3 regions of the Spirillospora sp. CA-108201 genome follow, and region 3 is predicted to be linked to each of the others. Evidence: riboswitches for the same ligand, from Rfam matches in the RefSeq annotation. Region 3 holds a riboswitch; each other region holds the start of a gene.
The links. A riboswitch is a leader RNA that binds a small molecule or an ion and turns the genes downstream of it on or off. The one in region 3 is predicted to bind thiamine pyrophosphate.
Positions count from the first base shown of each region.

Region 1 (7,840 bases), 4.3 Mb from region 3:
GGAACGTTCTTCGGCTTCTCCACCGGCGTGATGCCCGGTCTGAACGCGGCACGGCCCGCGTCGGCGATCGACGCCATGCAGGGCATCAACCAGAGGATCCAGAACCCGGTCTTCGTGGCGATGTTCCTTCTGGTCCCCGTGCTGGCCGCGGGAGCGGGGGTGCTCCTGCTCACCCTCGACCAGAAGTCGGCCGCCCTGCTCTTCTTCGCCGCGGCCGGCCTGTACTTCGCGGGCGCGCTCCTTCCGAGCTTCGCGGTGAACATCCCGATGAACAACGACCTGGACGGCGTCACGATCCCGAAGGACGTGACCGAGGCGGCGAAGATCTGGGCGGACTACTCCGGCCGCTGGACGGCGTGGAACACCGTCCGCGCCGTGTTCAGCTGGGCGAGCCTCCTCGCCATGAGCCTGGGCGTCTACGTCTGGGGCAGGAACGGCTGATCCGGCGGACCTGCGAGAGGCCCGTGCTCAGGAAGGGAGCACGGGCCTCTCCGTGTCACTGCCCGCCGTTCTTCGCGCACCATTCAGCCCATGTCAGGGCGCCGTTCTGGAGCTGCTTGCGGTAGAAGGACGTCCAGGAGGTCTCCGACCGCGCCGGGGCGTCGGGGGCCCTCCGGTAGAGCGGATGGTCCCGCCGGACCTCCGCCTTCAGCCACGGCTCCAGCTCGTCCCAGGAACCGAGGGTCCAACTCCGGGCGTGGAACGTCAGCCGGGCCCGCACGTCCTTGTCCGCGACGCACATCGACGGGATGAACGGGCTGGTCCGCGTCCAGCTGGCGGCCACCTCCATCGCGCCCTTCGGGACACCGTGCGCCCGGCGCGCGGCCTCCCGCTTCCCGATGTAGAAGTCGAACATCTCCCAGGCGGTGTAGATCCCGCCGGGCAGGCCGAAGCCGTCGCCCGTCAGCGCCTTCACATCGGTGCGCGGCGGGATGTCCGACACCTGGGCGAGATTGCGCTGGACCTCCGTCAGCGGTCCGAGCCTGAAGTCCGGCGTGATCGGGAACGGCCCGAGATCGACGTCGTCGTTGTTCACCGGGACCAGCGGATAGGTCCTGCCGTCCAGCGGGTTGCGCCATTCCCTCAGCACTCTCGCCGGGTCCTGCGGGTCGGTGTAGAAAACAATCTCGCGGCTGAGCTGGTACAGCCGGTCGGTGCCCGGCTCCCGGTAGAGGCGGCGGATGTTGTAGCCCTCGAAGCCGAACAGCCTCGTCCCGTGCCGCAGCGCCGGCGCCAGGGTGTCGCCCGGCGCGTCCACGTACACGAAGCCCGAGATCCGGTACAGCATGTCCCGGCCGTCCGGGCGCCCGAGCACCTGCAGTTGCAACCGGGTGTCGCGGTCCTTGACCTGCGCGTACAGCGGACCGGGGTCGGACGGGCCGTAGGCCGGGCGGGCGGCGGCCGCGCCCGGCACCGACCACAGCAGGCACGCGGCGGCCGCGCCGGCGAGCGCGGCCGTCATTCGGCGTCGCATCGGGGCTCCCTGGGGGATGGCTGGGGATGGCGGGGAGATGGCGGGGGACTGTCGCCGTCATGCAAGCAGCCCCGGCCCGCCGAGTCACGCTCCGGGAAGCGGCGCGCCCCGGGCGGAGCTCCGCGGGACGAGGACCGCACCGGCGGGCGGGCCGCGGCGGGGCTTACGATCGCTGGATGGGCGGCGTCTACGCGATCAGCGACCTGCACGTGGGGTTCCCGGAGAACCGCGCGTTCGTCGAGGGCCTGCGGCCCGCGTCCGAGGACGACTGGCTGATCGTGGCGGGCGACGTCGGCGAGCGCTTCGACGACGTCGAGTGGACCCTGCGCACCCTCGGCGAGCGCTATGCGACCGTGCTGTGGGTGCCCGGCAACCACGAGCTGTGGACCGTCAAGGGCGACCCCGTGCAGCTGCGCGGCGAGGCCCGCTACCGCCGGCTCGTCGAGATGTGCCGCGCCCTGGGCGTGCTGACCCCCGAGGACCCGTATCCCGTCTGGACCGGCCCGGACGGCGCCGTCACAGTGGCGCCGCTGTTCATCCTGTACGACTACACGTTCCGGCCCGACGGGACGTCCAGCAAGGAAGAGGCCCTTGAGGCCGCGCACGAGGCCGGCGTCGTGTGCACCGACGAGGTCTACCTGCACCCCGACCCCTATCCCGGCCGCGACGCCTGGTGCGACGCCAGGATCGCCTACACCGAGCGACGCCTGTCCGACCTGGCACCCGGGACGCGGACCGTGCTCGTCAACCACTGGCCGCTCGTCCGCGAACCCACCCGCGTCCTCTGGTACCCGGAGTTCGCCCAGTGGTGCGGCACCGAGCGCACCGCCGACTGGCACGGCCGGTTCGGGGCGGTGTCCGTCGTGTACGGGCACCTGCACATCCCCAGGACGATCTGGACCGGCGGCGTGCCGCACATCGAGGTGTCGGTCGGCTACCCGCGCGAGTGGCGCCGGCGCGGCGACGCGCCGCCCGGCCCCCGCCGGATCCTGCCCGTCCCCGAGACGAGCTGACCGGGCCCTAGCTGACCGGCCCCTGGCGGACCCCGCCCGGCGCCACGCCGGCGGCGCTGAGCGACAGCAGCCGGGCGGCGGCGTCCGGGTCGCGCTCGGCGACCGTCGCGATCGCGCCCGCGAGCCGCAGCACGTCGCCGAACGCCGCGCCGGCGGGCGCGTCCCCGGCGCGCTGCGCGCGGACGAGCAGCGCTTCGCCCGCCTCGGACATGGCCGCCCGGGAGCCGAAGGGGTCCAGCCGGGGGTCGCGCAGCGACACCATCGCCGAGGCCGCCATGCCCGGGAAGGCGGTGATCTCCGAGACGAACGTCCGGAGCCAGGTCAGCAGGGCCTCGCCGGGGAAGGGGGAGTCCAGCAGGTCGCGGGCGGCCGAGGCCAGTCCGGTGTAGACGTCGGCGAGCACCGCCTCCAGGAGGTCCTGGCGGGTGGGGAAGTGGCGGTAGAGCGTGCCGATGCCGACGCCCGCGAGCCGCGCGACGCCCTCGAGGGAGGCGCCCGCGCCCTGGGCCTGGAAGGTCTCGCGCGCCGCGGCGAGCAGCCGCGCGCGATTGCGGCGCACGTCGGCCCGCACCGGGCGCGCCCTCGGCGTGTCGTCGCTGGTCACCTGCGTCTTCGATCCTTCCCGGGGGTGGAACGGGCCTGCGGCGATCGGGAGGATCCGCGGCTTTGGAACGGTCCTTAGATTCTATCCGCGTCGCCGCCGCGACCCGCGCCCGGATGCGCCCGGACCCGCCGCGCGCCCTGCGCGGCGGGTCCGGCCGCGGCCCCCCGGGGGCGGTCAGGCGTCGGCGCGCGTGACCGGGAGGTTCAGCCGGCCGCCGGCGGCCCTGAACTCCTCGGCCTTCTCCCGCATCCCGGCGGCGAGGGCCTCCCCGTCGGCGAGGCCGCGCTCGGCCGCGAACCGCCGCACGTCCCGCGTGATCTTCATGGAGCAGAAGTGCGGGCCGCACATCGAGCAGAAGTGCGCGGTCTTCGCCGGCGCCGCCGGGAGCGTCGCGTCATGGAAGGCGCGGGCGGTGCCCGGGTCCAGGGACAGGTTGAACTGGTCCTCCCAGCGGAAGTCGAACCGCGCCTCCGACAGCGCGTCGTCCCACGCCTGCGCGCCGGGATGGCCCTTGGCGAGGTCGGCGGCGTGCGCCGCGATCTTGTAGGCGATCACGCCGGCCTTGACGTCCTCGCGGTCCGGCAGCCCGAGATGCTCCTTCGGGGTGACATAGCAGAGCATCGCGGTGCCGTGCCAGCCGATCATCGCCGCGCCGATGGCCGAGGTGATGTGGTCGTAGCCGGGCGCGATGTCGGTGGTCAGCGGTCCGAGCGTGTAGAAGGGCGCCCCGTCGCACCACTCCTGCTGCAGGTCCACGTTCTCCTTGATCTTGTGCATCGGGACGTGCCCGGGGCCCTCGTTCATCACCTGGTTGCCGAACCGCGCCGCGATCCGCGTCAGCTCGCCCTGGGTGCGCAGCTCGGCGAACTGGGCCTCGTCGTTGGCGTCCGCAATGGAGCCGGGCCGCAGCCCGTCCCCGAGCGACCAGGTCACGTCGTAGGCGGCGAAGATCTCGCACAGCTCCTCGAAGCGGGTGTAGAGGAAGTTCTCCTCGTGGTGCGCCAGGCACCACGCCGCCATGATCGATCCGCCCCGCGACACGATCCCCGTCCTGCGCCGCGCCGTCAGCGGCACGTAGGACAGCAGCACCCCGGCGTGGACGGTCATGTAGTCCACCCCCTGCTCCGCCTGCTCGATCACGGTGTCGCGGAAGACCTCGTAGGTGAGCTCCGCGGGGTCGCCGCCGACCTTCTCCACCGCCTGGTACAGCGGGACGGTCCCGACCGGCACGGGCGAGTTGCGCAGGATCCACTCGCGCGTGGTGTGGATGTCGCGGCCCGTCGACAGATCCATGATCGTGTCGGCGCCCCAGCGGGTCGCCCAGGTCATCTTCTCGACCTCGTCCTCGATCGAGGAGGCGACCGCCGAGTTGCCGATGTTGGCGTTGACCTTGACGAGGAAGTTGCGCCCGATGACCATCGGCTCGATCTCGGGATGGTTGACGTTGGCGGGCAGCACCGCGCGCCCGGCGGCGAGCTCGTCGCGGACGAACTCGGGGGCCACGCCCTCGCGCAGCGCGGCGAACTCCATCTCCGGCGTGATCTCCCCGCGCCGCGCGTAGGCGCGCTGGGTCACCGCGCCGCCGGTGGCGCGCCGCGGGCGCCGCGGCAGGGCGCCCTCGCCGTCGGCCAGGGGGAGGCGTCCTCCCGCGCCCCCGGGCGGCGCGGGGGACGACGGCCGGCGCCCGTCGTCCTCGGGGCGCGCCGCCCGCCCCTCGTAGGGGGCGGTGTCGCCGCGCTCGGCGATCCAGGCCTCCCGCAGCGGCGGCAGCCCCCCGCGTACGTCGGTCTGCTGCTCGGGGTCGGTGTACGGCCCTGACGTGTCGTACAGGACGACGGCGTCGCCGTTGGTCAGCGGCACCTCCCGCATCGGGACCCGGATCTCCGGGCGGGAGCCCTGGAGGTAGGTCTTGCGGGCAGCTGGAACCACAGGTTCGGTCATGACGACTCGATCTCTCCCTACGCCGGCATTACCCGGTCAGGTTCATGCGGTCAGCGGCCGTCCCAGCCGCTATCTCAGCCCGGTTCGCCGGGCCCCCGCGATCTGTCGCCACGACGTTAACCCGGGCCGCCCCGGTTGCCGCAACCGCCGCCCATGGGCTAGAACGCGCCCGCGCGGAGCGCGACGGGCAGGGCGAGGACCAGGGTGCGGAGCGGCTCCGGGGCGGACGGCGACCGCTCCAGCTCCACGGGGGCCCCGCCGTCGCCGCCGCCGTTCCGCAGCGTGGCGGAGCGGCGGCCGTCGATGCCGGTGACGACGTGGCCGTCGGCCGTCGCGCGGGTGCTGCCGAGAAGCGTCCCGCCGGTGGTGTGGAAGGACGGCTCGCGGCTGCCGCGCACGTATCCGAGGGGGCGGCCGTCCGCGTCGAGGACGCGCACGCGGTCGCGGCCCGGCAGCCGGGACGGGCCCCGGACCACCAGCAGCACCGAGGCATGGGGGTCGCGCAGCACGATGGTCCGGCCGCCGCTCCGTCCGCAGGGCACGGCGAGGACCGCGCCGGCGCCCGGTTCGCGGTACCGGCCCGCGCCGTCCACGACGACGTGGCGGGCTCGGACCAGGGCGCCGTCCTGAGGCGGCGGCACCTCCCCGCCCTCGTCGTCGACGACGCACCAGCGGGCGCCGAGGACGTCCGCGGTCGCGGTCCGGACGGCCGGGAGCCAGCCGGACGGAAGCGACCCGCCCCTGAGCAGGGTCGCCGACCTCCCGTCGACCTCGGCGACGGCCTCGACGCCCGGCGCCCGCTCCGGGTCGAACCAGAGCGTCCACACCGGGTCGCCGACGGGCCACCTGATCCCCACCGCGTCCACGGCCTCGGCCGGGACGGCGGCCTCACGCCCGCCGCGGCGCAGGCCCACGCCCTTCTCGCCGATGGTCACGATCAGGCGGGTCCGGTGCAGGCGGGCGGCCCAGAGGGCGGCGAGGAGGCAGCCGACGCCGCAGAGCGCCAGGGCCTGGCGGGCCCGGTCGGGCTCGAAGATCACGAGGGCGGCGCCGGCCGCCGCCGCGGCGAGCAGGACGCGCAGCGGCCGCCGGTAGGCGCGCGCGCCCAGCGTCATCCGGAGTTCGGGCGGGGGGACGGCGGGCGGGGGGACAGAAGGCGGGGGGACGGACAACTGTCGGCCCTTCGTGACGGGGTCTGCAGAACTATAGGACGGGCCTCCGGCCCCGCCGAGGGCTGCCCGAGAAGATCATCCGGCCGGGGCGCCGGCCGCTGCGCGGAGATCGCGCCGGTGGGGGACAATGGGCGCGTGCTGACGGTGCCCCGGGTCGACGTGACGGTGAAGGACGCCCTCGCGGCGTCGGCGCTGGCGGGGGCCGCGGCCGCGGCCGCCCTGCTGTGGCCGGGCGTCCGGGACCTGGACGCGGCGGGCGCGCTGCTGCTGGTCGCGGCGCATGTCCCGCTCGCGGTGATCCGGCGGTGGCCGACCCCGGCCCTGCTCGCGCTGGTGGTCCTGGTGCTGCCCTACCACCTGGCGCAGTACCAGCACCACGCGCTGGTGCCCGCCGAGGTGGTCGCGCTGTTCGCCTACGCGGTGCTCGGGCGCCGGGTGCGCCTCGTCCTCGGCGTCGTCGCGTTCCTGCTCACCGTCTGCGTGGTCGGCATGGCGATGCGGGCGGGCGGCGGCTCCCTGCGCGAGCAGATCGCGGTGATCGAGGCCGTGGTGTCGGTCGTCATCGCCGTCCAGGTGTGGCGGGTGCACCGGGCGCGGCTCGCGACGATCACCGAGCGGGCCGAGCGCGCCGAGCGCACGCGGGAGGAGGAGGCGCGGCGGCGGGTCGCCGAGGAGCGCCTGCGGATCGCCCGCGACCTGCACGACCTCCTCGCGCACAGCATCACCCTGATCGGCGTCCAGGCCGGCGCCGCGGCCCACCTCGTGCGCGGGGACCGGCCGCTGGACCGCGAGGAGCTGGCCGGCGCGCTCGCCTCCATCGCCGCGACGTGCCGGGACGCCCGGACCGAGCTGCGCGGCACGCTCCAGGTCCTGCGCGGCACGGACGTCGGCGCCCCCGGGACGCTGCCCGGCCTCCACGCGGTCGCCGGCCTCGTGGACGCGGCGCGCGGCAGCGGCGTCGACGTCGACCTGCGGGACGGGGACGTCGGGACGCTGCCCCCGGAGACGGGCGTCGCGGCGTACCGGATCGTCCAGGAGGCCCTGACCAACATTGTCAAGCACGCCGCCGCGCGGCGCGCGACGGTGAGCCTGGCGCGCGACGGCGGGGGGCTCGTCGTCCGGGTCGCCGACGACGGCAGGGGGCCGTCCGGCGGCCCGCCCGAGGGGTTCGGGATCCTCGGGATGATCGAGCGGGCGCGCAGTGTGGGCGGGACGCTGGACGCGGGCCCGGGCGCGTCCGGCGGGTTCGTCGTCACCGCCGTCCTCCCGCTGGTGGACGCCGCCGTCCCGCGCCGGGCGTGACCCGCGGCCCCGCCGCGAACGGGTGCCGCCCGTCCGCCGGGACCCTCCCGACTCCGGCGCCGACTCCGGCCGGGGGGCTTTCCACCCCTTACGGATAGGGTCAGGATCAAGGGGACCCAGGGGAGGCGACGCGTCGGTGAGCACTTTGCAGGAGGCCCCGCAGGACCGGATCTTCACGGTGCCCAACATCCTGAGCTTCGCCCGGCTCCTGGGCGTGCCGCTGTTCCTGTGGCTCGTCCTGGCCGAGGCGGACTGGTGGGCGCTCGGACTGCTGGTGTTCGCGGGCCTGTCGGACTGGCTGGACGGGAAGCTGGCGCGGGCGTTCAACCAGACG
Region 1 covers NZ_JBNJNE010000001.1:1,683,723-1,691,562, reverse strand. Annotated here, with positions in the region: gene ACQEU6_RS08300 (anthrone oxygenase family protein) at 1-441, shown strand, start outside; gene ACQEU6_RS08295 (DUF1838 family protein) at 497-1,474, opposite strand; gene ACQEU6_RS08290 (metallophosphoesterase family protein) at 1,651-2,487, shown strand; gene ACQEU6_RS08285 (TetR/AcrR family transcriptional regulator) at 2,495-3,091, opposite strand; gene thiC (phosphomethylpyrimidine synthase ThiC) at 3,266-5,032, opposite strand; TPP riboswitch at 5,028-5,141, opposite strand; gene ACQEU6_RS08275 (hypothetical protein) at 5,191-6,147, opposite strand; gene ACQEU6_RS08270 (sensor histidine kinase) at 6,340-7,506, shown strand; gene clsA (cardiolipin synthase ClsA) at 7,643-7,840, shown strand, end outside.
Region 1: another riboswitch for thiamine pyrophosphate. It lies ahead of thiC (phosphomethylpyrimidine synthase ThiC); the one in region 3 lies ahead of ACQEU6_RS28615 (purine-cytosine permease family protein).

Region 2 (7,840 bases), 2.9 Mb from region 3:
GCTGGACGGCGGAGGCACCGTCTCGTTCACGTGCTTGTAGGCGACGGCGAGGGGCGTGTCGCCCTGGTGCGGCAGCCGTCCGGTCATCAGCTCGAACAGCATGATCCCGGCGGCGTAGACGTCGGAGCGGACGTCGGCGTTGCCGGACAGCACCTGCTCGGGCGCCAGGTAGCCGACCGTTCCGATGATCATGCCGGTCTTGGTCATCTTGCTGGCGGTCTCGGCCCGCGCGAGGCCGAAGTCGGCGACCTTGACCTGGCCGTCCTCGGTGATCAGCACGTTCTCGGGCTTGACGTCGCGGTGCACGAGCCCGGCCCGGTGCGCGGCGCCGAGCGCGGCCAGCACCGGCTGCATGATCTCCAACGCGGCGCGGGGGCCGAGCCGCCCGAGCGAGTTCAGCGCGTCGCGCAGGGTGCGGCCGGCGACGTACTCCATCACCAGGAAGACGTGCTCGCCGTCGGTGCGCTGGTCGTAGACGGCGACGACGTTCGGGTGGGACAGCGCCGCGGCGGCCTTGGCCTCGCCGATGAAGCGGGCGACGAAGTCCTCGTCGGAGGCGAGTCCGGCGTGCATCACCTTGATCGCGATGACGCGGTCGAGCCTGAGGTCGCGCGCGAGGTAGACCGTGGCCATGCCGCCGCGCGCGATGCGGGACTCAATGCGGTAGCGCCCGTCGAGCACGCGCCCGACGAGTGGGTCTGCAACCGTCGTGTCCATCGGTGCGAGTTTACGGGCGAATCCGCATGGATCTCATCAGTCGTGAGTATGAGCATCGATGAGCCCGGAGGGTGAGTCCGGGGCGCCCGGTTCGGGAGTGACGGGCGGGACGCGGCGGCGCAGCGTCCGCGTGCTGCGGGAGACGGCCACGCCGGTGAGGCACAGCAGCCCGCCGCAGAGGGTGACCAGGCCGGGGACCTCGTCGAGGAACAGCCACGACATCCCCACCACGAGGGCGGGCGCGGCGTAGGTGGTGGCGCCCATCTTCCCCGCGGTCGTGCGGGCGAGGGCGTACCCCCAGGTCGTGAAGGCGACCGCGGTCGGGAAGACGCCCAGATAGACCATGTTGAGGGTGGCGCCCGCCGAGGCGTCCGCGGCCTGCGAGACGAGCTGCCCGGAGAACGGCAGGCAGGCGAGCGCGCCGATCGCGCAGGCGAACGTGGTGAACTGCAGCGCCGACGCGTGCCTCAGCGCGGGCTTCTGGGCGACGACGCCCGCCGCGTAGGTGACGGCGGCGGCCAGGCAGAGCAGCACCCCGCCGACGGAGGAGCGGCCGTCGCCGGACATCGACAGCCCGACGACGGCGGCGCCGGCGAACGACACGGCCATGCCGAGCATCAGCCGGGACGACAGGCCCTCCTTCAGCAGCCAGCCGCCGAGGAGCGCGATGAGGATCGGCCCGATGTTGACGACGAGGGCGGCGGTGCCCGCGTCCACCAGCTGCTCGCCCCAGTTCAGCGCGACCATGTAGGCGCCGAACCACAGGACGCCGGCGGTGGCGATGCCGGGCCAGGCGGCCCTGGGCGGCAGGCCCTCGCCCCGGATGAGCCAGAGCGTCCCCAGCACGACCGTCCCGGAAAGGAGGCGGCCGAGGGCGAGGGCTCCGGGGCCGTAGTCGGCGCCCGCGCTGCGGATGGCGACGAAGGCCGAGGCCCAGAACACCACCGTGACCGTCGCCGCCGCCACCGCGAGCCTGCCGGCGCGCGCGCCTTCGTCCTGCTGCATGTCACGCACCTTAGGGAGGGGACGCTTCCATCAACACCGAAGCGATCTGTGGGGTCGCGCCCCGGTACGGCCCAGTCTGGTGGCGGGTGACTTTGCAGGTCCAGCGACTATTTCTTCAGACGGATCTTTAGCGTCGCTACGAGGTCGCGAGCCCGTCGAACGGGGACGACGCCTGGGCGTGGCGGCGCTTCGGGATGCGCCCGGCGAGCCGCGCGAGCCGGCCGCCCTCCACCGCGTGCCGCATCGCGGCGGCCATCCGGGCCGGGGACTGCGCGCGGGTGACGGCGGTCGCGAGGAGCACGGCGTCGCAGCCGAGCTCCATGGCCAGGGCCGCGTCGGACGCCGTGCCGAGACCCGCGTCCAGGATCACCGGGACGTCCGCGCGCTCGACGATCAGCTCGATGTTGTGCGGGTTGCGGATGCCGAGCCCCGACCCGATCGGGGAGCCGAGCGGCATCACGGCCGCGCAGCCGATCCGCTCCAGCCGGTGCGCGAGGACCGGGTCGTCGCTGGTGTAGGGCAGGACGACGAAGCCGTCGTCGACGAGCTGCTCGGCGGCCTCGACCAGTTCGATGGGGTCGGGCAGCAGCGTGCGCTCGTCGGCGATCACCTCCAGCTTGACCCAGTTCGTCCCGAGCGCCTCCCGGGCGAGCTTGGCCGTCAGGACGGCCTCGCCCGCGGTGAAGCAGCCGGCGGTGTTCGGCAGCACACGGATGCCGCACTCGGTCAGCACGTCCAGCACCGAGCCGCGCGCGGACGGGTCCACCCGGCGCATCGCGACCGTGGTGAGCGCCGTCCCGGACGCGGTCAGCGCCTCGCGCAGCACCGCCATGCTGGGCGCCCCGCCCGTTCCCATGATCAGCCGCGAGCCCAGCTCCTCGCCCGCGATGACCAGCCCGTCGGTGTCGTTCATCCTCAGCCTCCCTGGACCGCGGTCAGCACTTCGATGCGGTCGGCGTCCCGCAGGGGCGTGGTCGCCCACGCCGAGCGCCGGACGACCTCGTCGTTCAGCGCCGCCGCCACGCCCGTCGCGGCGGCCGTGACGGACGCGACGACCTCGGCCACGCTCGCGCCGTCGGGCAGCTCGCGCGGCTCACCGTTGACGATCACCTTCATGCGCTCACCTCGGGGGAGAAGCGGTCGGGGGCGAACGGCCCGGCGACCTCGGGGACGGGCCCGTCCAGCAGCATCGCGGACAGGATGTCGGCGCTCACCGGCGTGAGCAGGATGCCGTTGCGGAAGTGCCCGGTGCCGACGAGCAGCCCGGGCAGCGCGGTCGGCCCCATCACCGGCGCGTTGTCGGGGGAGCCGGGCCGCAGCCCGGCGGTGACCTCGGCGAACTCCAGCTCGGTGATGCCCGGCAGCAGCTCGCGGGCGTCGCGCAGCAGCTCCCACAGCCCGCCCGCGGTGACGCGCGTGTCGAAGCCCAGCTCCTCCTGCGTGGCGCCGAGGACGATCTCCCCGTCCGCGCGCGGCACCAGGTAGACCGACGAGCCCCGGACGAGGCCGCGGGTCGAGCGCCGCAGGAAGGGCGTGCGGGTGCGCAGCCGGATCACCTGGCCCTTGACCGGGCGGACGGGTGGAACGGTCCCGGGGGGCAGGCCGCCGAGGTCGCCCGACCACGGCCCGGCCGCCAGCAGCACCCGGTCCGCGCGGATCACGGTGCCGTCGTCCAGTCCCACGCCGGCGGCGGCGTCGTTCTCGACGACGACGCGCTCGGCCCGGCGCCGGACGAGCCGGACCCCCAGCCGCTCGCACGCCGCCAGCAGCGCCGGGGCGAGCCTGCGGGGGTCGACCGAGCCGTCCTCGGGGGCGAGCAGGCCGCCGCGCACGCCGGGCGCGAGCATCGGCTCCAGCCGCCGGCACTCGCGGCCGGTGAGCGCCTCGGCGGGGATGCCCAGGTCCTCCTGGAATCGGCGCAGGTCGTCCAGGTGCCGCAGGTCGTCGGAGTCGAAGGCGACCTCGATGATCCCGTCGGTGCGGTAGCCGGTCTCCAGCCCGGTCAGCTCCTCCAGTTCGGCGACGAACGCGCCGTACCGGTCGCGGGAGGCGAGGCCGAGCCGCAGCAGCGGCTCCTCGCCGTAGGTCAGCTCGCTGACCGGGGTGAGCATGCCCGCCGCGACGGAGGAGGCCCCGGACGCGGGCGCGGGGTCGACGAGGGTGACGGCGGCGCCGCCGGCGGCGGTGCGCCAGGCGGTGGCCAGGCCGACCACCCCGGCGCCGATGATGACGATCTGCATGCGCGCTCCCTTCGCCGGCATGATCCGGATCAGGTCGTGGCGGTCGGCGGCCCGTTCAGCCGCCCTCTCAGCCCGGTCGCACCGGACTCCCGCGCTCTGTGCTGTTCTGCTGTGCCGTTCTCCCGCCCCCACCTTACGACCTCGGCGAACCGGGCAACTGCCTGGACACCTGTCCACCCCTGGATCGCCGCCCGTTAGGGTGACCCCATGGAGAGGGTCATCGTCGTGGGCGGCGGGCTGGCCGGCGTGCGCGCCGTGGAGGCCCTGCGGAGCAAGGGGTACGAGGGCGCGCTGACCCTCGTGTCGGCGGAGCGGCACCGGCCCTACGACCGGCCGCCGCTGTCGAAGGCCGTCCTCGCGGGCGAGTCCGACGACACGACCGTCGACGCCGACTGGGACGCGCTGCGCTGCGAACTGCTGCTCGGCGAGCGCGCCACCGGCCTGCGGCTGGACGAGCCCGGACGCGGCGGGACGGTGGCGTCCACGGCGGGCGACCTGCCCTTCGACGGGCTCGTCATCGCGACCGGCGCGGCTCCGATCACGCTGCCGGGGGAGGGCCGCCAGCACGTGCTGCGCACCGTCGACGACGCCCGCGATCTGCGCGCCCGGCTCACCGCGGGCGCCCGCATCGTGATCGTCGGGGCGGGCTGGATCGGCGCCGAGGTCGCCACCGCCGCGGCCCGCCGCGGATGCGAGGTCACCGTCGTGGAGGCCGCCGACACCCCGCTGGCGGGCGCGATCGGGCCCGAGGTCGGCGCGCTCACCGCCCCCTGGTACACCGAGGCCGGCGTCGGGCTGCGGACCGGGATCAAGGTCGCGGAGGTGCGCGACGGCGGTCTCGCCCTCGCCGGGGGCGGCCGCGTCGAGGCCGACGAGGTGGTCGTCGGCGTCGGGGTCCGGCCCGTCCTGTCGTGGCTGGAGGGCTCCGGGCTGCTGCTGGAGCGCGGCGTCGTCACCGACGGCTCGTTCCGGACCTACATGGGCGAGGAGGACGCGGGGGCGCGGCGCCCCGACGTCGTGGCGGTCGGCGACTGCGCCGCCTGGTGGTCGCGCCGCTACGGGCGGCGGCTCCTCGTCGAGCACTGGGACACCGCGCTGAACGCGCCCGAGGTCGCCGCCGCGACGCTCCTCGGCGGGGACGCCGAGTACGACGCCGCCCCGTACTTCTGGTCGGAGCAGTTCGGTCGCATGGTCCAGTACGCGGGCGACCACTCGGCGTCCGAGCGGCTCGTGCGCCGGGGCGACCCGTCCGGCCGCAAGTGGGCGGCGGCGTGGCTGACCGGCGACCGCCTCGACGCGATCCTCACCGTCGACCGGCCCCGCGACCTGGTGCAGGCGAGGCGCGTGATCGCCGCGGGGACGCCGGTGGACCCGGAGATGATCGCCGATCCGGACGTGCCCGTCCGGCAGGCTGTTCGCGCAGAGCGATCGGAGAGGGCGTAACGGCTGTGCAGCGGGTTTGAGTCTTCCGAAGGCGTGGTAGCAAGGGGGCGTGACGCAGATGCACGCAACCGTTGACAGCGCACTGGACCCCCGCACCGACGCCCTGGCCGGCGAGTGGCTCTCCCTCCGGGAGACCGCCGAGAGACTCGGGATCAAGCCCAACCGGATCAAGCAGCTCATCCACGAGCACCGCATCCTCGCGGTGCGCCGGGGCGGGGAGCCGATGGTGCCCGCGGCCTTCATCAAGGACGGCCAGGTCATCAAGGGGCTCCCCGGCACGCTGACGCTCCTGTCGGACGCCGGCTTCGACGACGCCGAGACGATCCGGTGGCTGTTCACGGCCGACGACACCCTGCCGGGGACGCCGGTGGACGCGCTCACCGAGAACCGGGGGACCGAGGTCCGCCGCCGCGCCCAGGCGCTCGCCTTCTAGCCCGCCGCCGGCGGAGTACGACGCACGTGACACGATCGCGGAGTCGCGCGCGGCGGGTCACCCGCGCGCGCGACTCCGTGGTCATCTCTGGAAAGGACGTTCCCCGGCCGTGTCCAGGCACCTCCCCACCGAGCGCGCCGTGGCGCTGCGCGCCCGGCTGAGCCGCGCCCGCCTCTACCTCTGCACGGACGCGCGGGAGCGCCAGGGAGACCTGGCGGCCTTCCTGGACGCGGTGCTCGCGAACGGGGTCGACATCGTCCAGCTCCGCCAGAAGGGCCTGGAGGCCCGGCAGGAGACGGCCCACCTGGAGGTGTTCCGGGCGGCGTGCGAGCGGCACGGGGCGCTGCTGGCCGTCAACGACCGGGCCGACATCGCGCACGCGGTCGGCGCGGACGTCCTGCACCTCGGCCAGGACGACCTGCCGGTGCCCGCCGCCCGCGCGATCGTCGGCGGCGACATGCTGATCGGCCGGTCGACGCACTCGGGCGAGCAGGCGTCGGCGGCGGCCGCCGAGCCCGGCGCCGACTACTTCTGCGCGGGCCCGGTGTGGCCCACGCCGACCAAGCCCGGCCGCGCCGCCCCCGGCCCCAAGCTGCTGGAGTACGTCGCGGCGCAGCGCGTCGCGCGGCCGTGGTTCGCGATCGGCGGCATCGACCTCGGCACCCTCGACGAGGTCCTCGCCGCGGGCGCGGAGCGCGTCGTGGTGGTCCGGGCGATCACCGAGGCCGACGACCCGGGCGCCGCCGCGGCCCTGTTCGCGCGCCGCCTGGCCGCGCGGCCGCTCGGCGCCGCCTGACGCGCGGCGCGGTTTGACGCGGATCACGGTGCGGGCCGCGGCCCGGTCGCCGACAATGGGGATCATGAGCGTGGGACCCGACGACGACCGCGAGGTCGTCCTGGACGACGACATGGACGTCCTGCCGGACCAGACGTCCGACGACACCGACGCCGGATGGGGCGAGTGGCGCACGGGCGACGACGACGCGCGCCTGCTGGAGGACCGCCCCCCGCACTGGTGAGCGGCCGTCCGGGTCAGGGCAGGACGCAGCGTCAGGACAGGACGCAGCGTCAGGACAGGACACCGAGGAGGAACCCGGCGGCCACGACGGCGCCGAGCGCGACCATCATCCGCCACCGGTAGCGCGGGATCCGCGTCGGGCGCGGCTTCGGCGCCGGCGCCTGGCCCTCGCGCAGCGCCCGGACGATCTGCGGCGCGGTCGGGCGCGCGGCGGGGTTCTTGTCCAGGCAGCGCGCCGCGAGGTCGCCCAGCGGGCCCTCCATGTCGCCGAGGTCGGGCTTGCGGGACGTCACGCGCCGCATGACTGCGGCGCTCGGCCCGGTGCCGAACGGCGGGCGGCCCGTCGCGGCGAACGCCATCGAGGCGCCCCACGCGAACACGTCGGCGGGGGGCCCGACCGGCTCGTCCTCGATCTGCTCGGGCGCCATGTAGGCGGGCGTGCCGACCGGGCCCGTGGTCAGCGGGGTCGCGTCGGCGGTGCGGGCGATGCCGAAGTCGATGACCTTGGCGCCGTCCGGGCCGAGCAGCACGTTGCCGGGCTTGAAGTCGCGGTGCACGATCCCGGCGCGGTGGATCGCCGCCAGCGCGGCGGCGGTCCGCAGCGCGAGCTTGCGGAGCTGCGGCGGGGTGAGCGGGCCGCGGTCGGCGACGACGTCCTGGAGCGAGGGCCCCTCGACGAACTCGCTGACGATGTAGGGGCGGTCGCCGGTCATGTCGGCGTCCAGCACGCGCGCGGTGTGCCGCCCCGAGACCAGCAGGGCCGCGTCCGCCTCCTTGGCGAAGCGGCTGCGCGCCCGCTGCCCGGCCGCCATGCCGCCGCGCAGCAGCTTGACGGTGACGAACTCGCCGTCGCCGTCCCGGCCGAGGTAGACGACGCCCTGTCCGCCCTCGCCGAGCCGCCCGACCAGCGTGTAGCCGCCGAGGCCGCGCGGGTCGTCGGGGCCGAGCGGGGCGCCGCACCGGTGGTCGCGGCCGTGCGCGGGC
Region 2 covers NZ_JBNJNE010000001.1:3,073,276-3,081,115, reverse strand. Annotated here, with positions in the region: gene pknB (Stk1 family PASTA domain-containing Ser/Thr kinase) at 1-717, opposite strand, end outside; gene ACQEU6_RS15010 (DMT family transporter) at 754-1,722, opposite strand; gene ACQEU6_RS15005 (thiazole synthase) at 1,859-2,635, opposite strand; gene thiS (sulfur carrier protein ThiS) at 2,638-2,838, opposite strand; gene thiO (glycine oxidase ThiO) at 2,835-3,962, opposite strand; TPP riboswitch at 3,952-4,065, opposite strand; gene ACQEU6_RS14990 (NAD(P)/FAD-dependent oxidoreductase) at 4,170-5,405, shown strand; gene ACQEU6_RS14985 (Rv2175c family DNA-binding protein) at 5,464-5,838, shown strand; gene thiE (thiamine phosphate synthase) at 5,948-6,634, shown strand; gene ACQEU6_RS14975 (hypothetical protein) at 6,699-6,857, shown strand; gene ACQEU6_RS14970 (serine/threonine-protein kinase) at 6,907-7,840, opposite strand, start outside.
Region 2: another riboswitch for thiamine pyrophosphate. It lies ahead of thiO (glycine oxidase ThiO); the one in region 3 lies ahead of ACQEU6_RS28615 (purine-cytosine permease family protein).

Region 3 (7,840 bases):
AGCAGGGCGGCTACCCGGTTCCGCAGCAGGGCGGCTCCCCCGCGCCGCAGCAGCCGCAGCACCAGCGGCCGCCGCAGCAGCCCGCCGACCTGTACGGGTCGCCGATCCTCGTCTACGACCAGCCGGCGCAGTTCTTCTCGACCGAGGCCAACTACACGATCTGGAGCCCGCAGGGGCAGCCCGCGGCGTACGTCCGGGAAGAGGGCGTGAGCGGCGCGAAGAAGGCCCTGCGCGTCATGAACCAGAACAGCCAGACCCAGGCGGAGCGCAAGCTGTCGATCCTCCGCCCGGACGGCATGCCGTACTTCCTGTTCTACAAGCCGTACGGGTTCGTGGGCACGCCCACGATGCAGGTGCTGACCCCGCAGGGCGGGCTGATCGGGTACCTGCGCAAGCGGGCGATGCGCGGCTGGGAGATCCTCGACCCCTGCGAGCGGCAGTTCGGCTACTACGAGCTGCTGAGCGGCCGGATCACCGACTGGCAGCAGCAGGAGCTCGCCCGGATCCAGCGCGGCTTCGCCGGGATGGGCGATCTCTTCTCCCAGGTGTTCACCGGGGCCGACCGCTACGTCCTGCGCATGCACGTCCAGCCGCAGGAGCCGATGCGCACGCTCGTGCTGGCCTGCCCGCTGGCGTTCGACACCGCCGTCTCCCAGAACCGGAGCGTCGGCGGCCTGTTCTGACCGCCCGCCGTCCGCGCCGGGGGACGGGTCAGGCCCCGGCGGGCGCCGGGGCCTGACGTCGGAGTGGTGAACCGGGCCGGAACGGGGATGGCCGGTTCGGATGGATCGATGGAGTGGGACGGGTCAGCGGACCTTCGGGACGTTGCCGAAGACGGGGCCGATCTGGCTCCAGCGGTGCAGCTGGCAGCCGTCATCGCGGGTGAACGTGGTGTCGATCCGCTTGCCCTGCCAGGTGCCCTTGACCGTGGCGATCTCCGGACCGCCGTAGATCTTGGTGCACATCTGGTCCTTGGGGACGGGTTGGAAGGGTTCCTTGACCTTGGTGAGCGCCGCGCAGGCGCCCGCCGCCTGGGGATGGTCTCCGCCGGGCGGGTCGCAGGTCAGCCGCCAGGTCTTGGCGGGCGCCTCCTTGGAGGCCTTGACCTGCACGGTGAGCGTTTCCGCCGAGGAGCCGGACGGCTGCACGGACGTCGTGCCCGAAGGCGCTCCGGCGGAGTTTCCGTTTGCCTGTTCGTCGCCGCAGGCGGCCGTGGACAGGAGCATGGCCAGCCCGGGCGCCGCGAAAAGGAGCGTCCGATACCGCATGCGTGATTCGACGCAGGGGGGCTTCGCGCGGTTCCATGGAGGTGTGATGAATTTCGGGGAAGACGTACCGGCCGTGGTCGCCGCGGACGTTCCGCAGGACGGCTACCTGCTGGACGTCCGGGAGCAGGACGAGTGGGACGCGGGCCACGCGCCCGCCGCGGTCCACATCCCCATGCGCCAGCTCGGCGACCGCGCGGGGGAGGTCCCGCGCGACCGGGAGGTCTACGTGATCTGCCGGTCCGGGGCGCGGTCCGCGCAGGTCACGTCCGCGCTGAACCAGGCCGGGTGGCTGGCGAGGAACGTCGGCGACGGCATGCACGGGTGGGCCGACGCCGGGCGTCCGATGGAGGGCGCGGGCGACGGACCGCCCTACGTCGCGTGATCTGACCGGCCGTCGAGGGATCTGACCCGGATGCCCTCTTTTGGGGCGTGACGGGCGGTTGTACGATCGGGCCTGACCGATACCCGCGGGAGCTCGGGCCACAGCCGGGCTGAGAGGGCGGCCTTCGAGGCGTCGCCGACCGCATGAACCTGTCCGGGTAATGCCGGCGTAGGGAGCGTGTCCCGTGACGTCCGATGTCGAAAAGCGCCCGCAGGGCGAGCGCGCCCGCGACGAGGTCCCGTTCACCCTCGACGAGCCCGCCCCCAAGGTCCTCGGATTCTGGGACCAGAGCGCCTTCTGGGGGAACCTCGGCGTCAGCCTCCTGGCCTTCTCCGGCGCCTACACCGTCCTCGCGCCGGACGCCGACGGCCGGCCGACGATCTCGATCATGGCGGGCATCGTCGCGATGGCCGTCGGGACGGCCCTCGGCGGGCTGATGCTCGGCCTCGCCGCCGTGCCCGGCGCGCGCACCGGGCAGCCGGCGATGGTGCTGCTGCGCGGCCTGTTCGGCGCGAAGCTGTCGTACGCGCCGACCGTCCTCAACATCGCCCAGCTCGTCGGCTGGGGGACGTTCGAGCTGATCGTCATCGCCGACGCGGCCCGCGAGCTGTGGGACGGCGTCCCGCGCTGGGGCTACGTGGTCGCCGCCGGCGCGCTCACGACCGTGCTGACGGTCTGGCCGCTCGGCTCGGTCCGGCTGCTGCGCCGCTACGTGACCGTCGCGGTGGCGGTCGCGCTCGTGTACTTCTACGTCCGGCTCGTCCGGGAGCCGCTGCCCGACCTGACGGAGGGCTCGTGGGGCGGGTTCTGGCTCGGCGCGGACGCCGCGCTGGCCGTGTCGATCTCCTGGGTCCCGGTCGCCGCCGACTACACCCGGCACGCGCGCACCGAGCGGGGGGCGTTCGGCGCCGCGGCCGTCGGCTACTCCGTCACGCAGATCGTCGCCTACGTCCTCGGGCTGCTCGCGCTGGCGCTGGTCGCGGGCGACTCCGGCAGGATCTTCGACCCGTTCCTCGGCGCCTCGCTGGGCGTGGTGTTCTTCGCGGTGTTCGTGCTGCGGGAGGCCGACCAGTCGTTCGCCGACACCTACTCCACGGCGGTGTCGATCCAGAACCTGTTCCCCCGGGCCGACCGCCGGGTGCTGAGCGTCGCCCTCGGCATCGGCATCACCGTGCTCGCGCTGGTGCTGGACATCGGCGACTACGCCGGCTTCCTGTCGCTGATCGGGTCGGTGTTCGTGCCGATGCTCGGCGTCCTGGCCGCCGACTTCTTCCTCGGCCGCCGCCGGGCGGGCGGCTGGGACGTCTCGCGGACGGCGCCGTCCCGCTGGGGCATGATCGGGGCATGGGCGGTCGGGTTCGTCGTCTACCAACTCGTCAACCCGGGAACGGTCGCCCGCTGGGCCGGTTTCTGGTCCGGCGTCCGGGACGCGCTGCACTTCACGCCGCAGACGTGGATGAGCGCCTCGCTGCTGTCGTTCCTGGTGGCAGGGGTCGCGGCCCTGCTCATCGGTAGGCTTACCAGACGGTAAGGTTTGGGTCGAAAGCAAGTTTCGGCGCAAGTTGCCCGGCGGTGGGCCGGAGTCCGGTGGCACGATGACAGACGTGTATGAGCACGTGCACGATCCGATCGCGCGGGCCGTCATCGAGAGCGCCGCCGACGCGATCGTGGCCGTGGACCAGCGGCACCGGGTCACCGTGTGGAACCCGGCGGCCGAGCGCATGTTCGGCTGGACGGCCGAGCAGGTGCTCGGCCGGGTCCCGCCCATCGTCCCCGACGAGCTCAAGGCCGAGCACAACGCCGTCCAGGAGAGGCTCCTCACCCGGCGCGGCGGCGAGGGCGACGGCGGGCAGATCTCGATCGCCACCCGCCGCTTCCACCGCGACGGCCGGCTCATCGACGTGCGCATCGACACGAGTCTGCTGAAGGACCCGAACGGCACGCTGCTCGGCTGGGTCGGGGTGTACCACCCCGTCGAGGACGACGAGATCCTCCAGCACCGGATGACCGAGCGGGCCCGGCTCGTCCGGCGGCTGAACGACATCGTCGCCGACCTCGGCGCCGAACTCGACCTCGCCGTGGTGCTCGACCGGATCACCTCCGCGCTCATCGAGCTGACCGGCGCCGACGCCGGCGGATTCGTCAAGATCGAGGGCGAGCGGCTGCGGCTGGTCAGCATGTCCGGGCTGCCGGAGCGGATGCGCGGCCGGCGCGCCGAGCTGCGGCCGAGCCTGGTCGGGGAGCTGCTGCGGTCGGGCAAGACCGTCAAGCTCGCGACGGGCGAGCGGCGCCTCGGCGACCTGATCTGGTCGGAGCTGCCCGGCCTGCACACGATCGCCCTCGGCCTGTCGTACCTGCAGAACCGGCCGTACGGCGCGCTGTACGCGCTCTTCTCCGGCCGCAAGGTCGGGCACACCGAGCTCGAACTGCTGGAACTGCTCGCCGGGCACGCCGGCGTCGCGGTCGGCAACGCCGTCGCCTACGCGGAGGTCGTCCGGCAGCGGGCGCACGAGCGCGCCGTCATCGACTCCAGCGCCGACGGCATCGCGGTGCTGGACCACGACCTCGTCGTCCGGCACTGGAACAACGCCGCGCACACCCTGACCGGCATCCCGCCGGAGGAGGCGATCGGGCGCCCGCTGCCGTTCGGCATGCCCGCGCTCGGCGAGATGCTCACGTTCCGCCTGGAGTCGGGGACGTGGCTGAACGTGCTGGCCGCCGAGATCGAGGAGACCGGCGAGCTGGTCGTCGACTTCCGCGACGTCTCGGAGGCCAAGGCGCTGGAGGAGGCCAAGGACCTGTTCCTGGCCACCACCAGCCACGAGCTGCGGACGCCGATCACGGTCGTGCAGGGGTTCGCGTCCACGCTGGTCAACCGGTGGGACGAGCTGGCCGACGCCGACCGCCGCGCCGCCGTCGCCACCATCGCCGAGCGCGCCCAGTCGCTCGCGCGGCTCGTCGAGCACCTGCTGCTCGGCTCCCGCGCCGGAGCCGACGAGCTGGCGGTGACGATCGAGCCGTTCGACCTCGTCCGCGTCCTGGAGGGCGTGGTCGGCGGGTTCCGCTCGCTGTCGCCGCTGCACCGGGTGGAGCTGGAGATCGACCCCGGCCTGCCGCCGTGCAGCGGGGACGCGATGGCCACCGACATCGTCCTCGGGCAGCTGCTGGAGAACGCGTTCAAGTACTCCCCGGACGGCGGGACCGTGCGGGTGCGGGCCCGCCGCGAGGGCTCCGGAATCGTCGTCACGGTCGCGGACGAGGGCATCGGCATCCCCGTCGGCGACCATGAGCGGATCTTCGAGCGGTTCGTGCAGGGGGACGCGGGCGACCGCCGCCGGTTCGGCGGCATCGGGCTCGGCCTGTACATCGTCAAACGGCTGACGGAGGCGCAGGGCGGCACGATCTCCGCCCATCCGGCAGGGCGTGAGACATCTCACAACGAACCGCCCCAAATATCGCAAAACGGGAAGAAATCCACCGAACCCCCCAAAGGGGAACCGACCTCTCGGCTACTCTCCGTCACCGAACGGCGCGGGCCCGCAGGTGGTGCACGGGCGGGCGAGGGAACGTGCATGCGCCTCGTGTTGCGTTCGGCGGGTTGAGCGGACGGTTACTTACCGTGCGGACAGTCCGTCCCGGGCGGTCCGGTGAGACGGGCGTGACCAGCGCTTACGGTGGTCTCGCGGGCTGGCAGGCTGGGAACGGTGCGGAGAAGTGCGGTGTCGGCGGGGTGTGATGGACGAAACGCGTGCGCGAGGAGTAAATCCGCCGTTGGCTGGATAGATCCTTGGTTGGTCGCCGTTGGTGACGAGATGCCGATCCCGGGGGTGATCACCGTGACCGGACGACCGATGACTCGTTGTGCAGGTGGTGAACTGATCCGTTCGGGTTTCCCGTCATGGCCATCAGGGCATTTCGGACGTACCGGAACGGTGATGACGGAACACGTCCGAGTGAGCGGAGCATCGGGGAGGTGAGGGCGTCGAGCGTCGTACTGCTGCCACACGCACCGTCCAGCGTCGCGGTCGCCCGCAGGCGCCTCAGTTCGGAGCTGATCGACTCGGGCGTCTACGACTCGGTCGTCGACGACGCCAGCGTCATCGTCAGCGAGCTGCTCAGCAACGCCCTGCGGCACGCGCGGCCGCTGCCGTCCGGCCAGGTGAAGGTCTGCTGGCTGCGCCGCGACGACCTCCTGGAACTGGAGGTCAGCGACGGCGGCGCCATGACCGAGCCGCGCCGCGGCCCCGGCACGCTGTCCTCGCTCGGCGGGCGCGGGCTCGGCATCGTCGAGGCCCTGTCCGAGGGCTGGGGAGTGCGCCACGAGGAGGGCGCCACCACGGTGTGGGCCGTCCTGCGGGCGCCCCGGTCGTCCGGCGACGACCGGTCGGCGGCCCCCGCCGGTGCGCACGCCGTCGTCCCGGATCTGTCAGCATTTCCGGACCTTCTGGACGAGCCAGTCGAAGACCGATGCAACGGAACCAGGAGTGAAGTGGCTCCAAGCCGGGCATATCCGGCATAGAGCGACCCTGCCTGGAAGGAACCCCGCCCGACCTTGTATGGTCCTCTCCAACGCTCGGGCGATGTCGTGCCCCCGTCGGCATCGCGAGCGTTGATGGTTCTTCCCGGCGCCGCGCGCCTCTGGCCCCCGGCGCCGGGAAGAACACGAAATCCCCCTTCGCCGGTGAGGCTCAGATCTCCTCGCGGAGGATCGGGCACGACATGCAGCGGGGGCCGCCCCGCCCCGTCCCGAGCTCGCTCCCGCTGATCCGGATGACCTCGATCCCGGACGCCTCCAGCTGCGCGTTGGTCTCGATGTTGCGCTCGTAGGCGACGCACAGGCGCGGGGCCACGGCGAGGGTGTTGTTCCCGTCGTCCCACTGCTCGCGCTCGGCGGTGACCGGGTCGAGCCCGGTGTCGATCACCTTGAGGCGGTCCAGGCCCATCGCGTCGGCGGCGGCCTGGAGGAACGGGCGCGGCTCGGCGACGCGCAGATGCCCCTCGTCCAGCGTCACCGTGTAGGCGGTCAGCGAGTGCGCCACCGGCGGGTACATCACGACGGTGTCGACGTCGACCATCGTGCAGACGGTGTCGAGGTGCATGGTGGCCCGCTCCTGCGCGATCGGCACGGCCAGCACCGTGCGGGCCAGCCCGGCCCCGATCGCCTGGCGGGCCAGGCGCTCGACGCCCGCCGGGGTCGTCCGCTCCCCGGTGCCGACGGCGATCACTCCCGGACGCAGCAGCAGGACGTCGCCGCCCTCCAGGTGCTCCAGGGACGGGCTGTAGACCGGCTCCACCCCGGCGAACCGCGGATGGTGCGCGTAGACCAGCCCCGTGAGGGCCGACTCGCGCCGCCGCGCCTCCATCGCGAGGCTCGTCACCGCCACGCGGTCGCCGATCCAGGTGCTGTTGTCGCGGGTGAACAGCAGGCCCGGCAGCGGATCGACGATGAAGTCCCGCTCGTCCATCAGCCGGTAGACGAGGCCGTGCCCGGCCTTCAGCTCCTCGTGCGCGAGCCCGGCGATCAGCGTGTGCGCGAGGTTCTCCGGGTCGAGGCCGCGCAGATGGTCCTCGACGACGCGCCGGAGCTGGTCTCCGAGGCGCAGGTCGACGATGGCGTCGGCGATCGCCTGCTCGCGCGCGGCCTCGTACTCCAAGGCGTCCTGCAGCAGTTCGGTCACGTACAGGACCTCGACGCCGCGCGACCGCAGCGCCTCGGCGAACGCGTCGTGCTCCTCCTGCGCCCGGCCCGCCCACGGGATCGCGTCGAACAGGAGCTTGTCGCTGTTGCGCGGGGTCAGCCGCTTGAGCTCCGCGCCGGGGCGGTGCAGCAGCACCGTCCGCAGCCGTCCGACCTCGCTGGTGACCCGGTGCTCGTGCGTTGTCTTCGCTGCCGTCACCCTCCGCAGTCTAGGCGGCGGACGATATGCCACCATTCGAGGGTGATCGGCAGGAACGCGGGGCTGCCCCTCCACCTCACCTCGGCGACGATGCTGCGCGTGTCCGCCGAGGGGGTCGCGACCGCGCTGGTCCTGACCGTCCAGGCGCGGACGGGCCACGCCGCCACCGCCGGGTACCTGCAGACCGCGATGACGCTGCCGTACGTGCTGAGCGGCCCCGTGATCGGGAACGCGCTGGACCGGGTGGCGCGCCCCCGCCGCGGCGCCGTCGCCCTCGCCGTCTGCTACGTCGC
Region 3 covers NZ_JBNJNE010000001.1:5,942,635-5,950,474, reverse strand. Annotated here, with positions in the region: gene ACQEU6_RS28630 (LURP-one-related/scramblase family protein) at 1-683, shown strand, start outside; gene ACQEU6_RS28625 (SSI family serine proteinase inhibitor) at 807-1,268, opposite strand; gene ACQEU6_RS28620 (rhodanese-like domain-containing protein) at 1,315-1,650, shown strand; TPP riboswitch at 1,726-1,842, shown strand; gene ACQEU6_RS28615 (purine-cytosine permease family protein) at 1,835-3,181, shown strand; gene ACQEU6_RS28610 (sensor histidine kinase) at 3,246-5,252, shown strand; gene ACQEU6_RS28605 (ATP-binding protein) at 5,624-6,169, shown strand; gene ACQEU6_RS28600 (arginine deiminase) at 6,339-7,547, opposite strand; gene ACQEU6_RS28595 (MFS transporter) at 7,590-7,840, shown strand, end outside.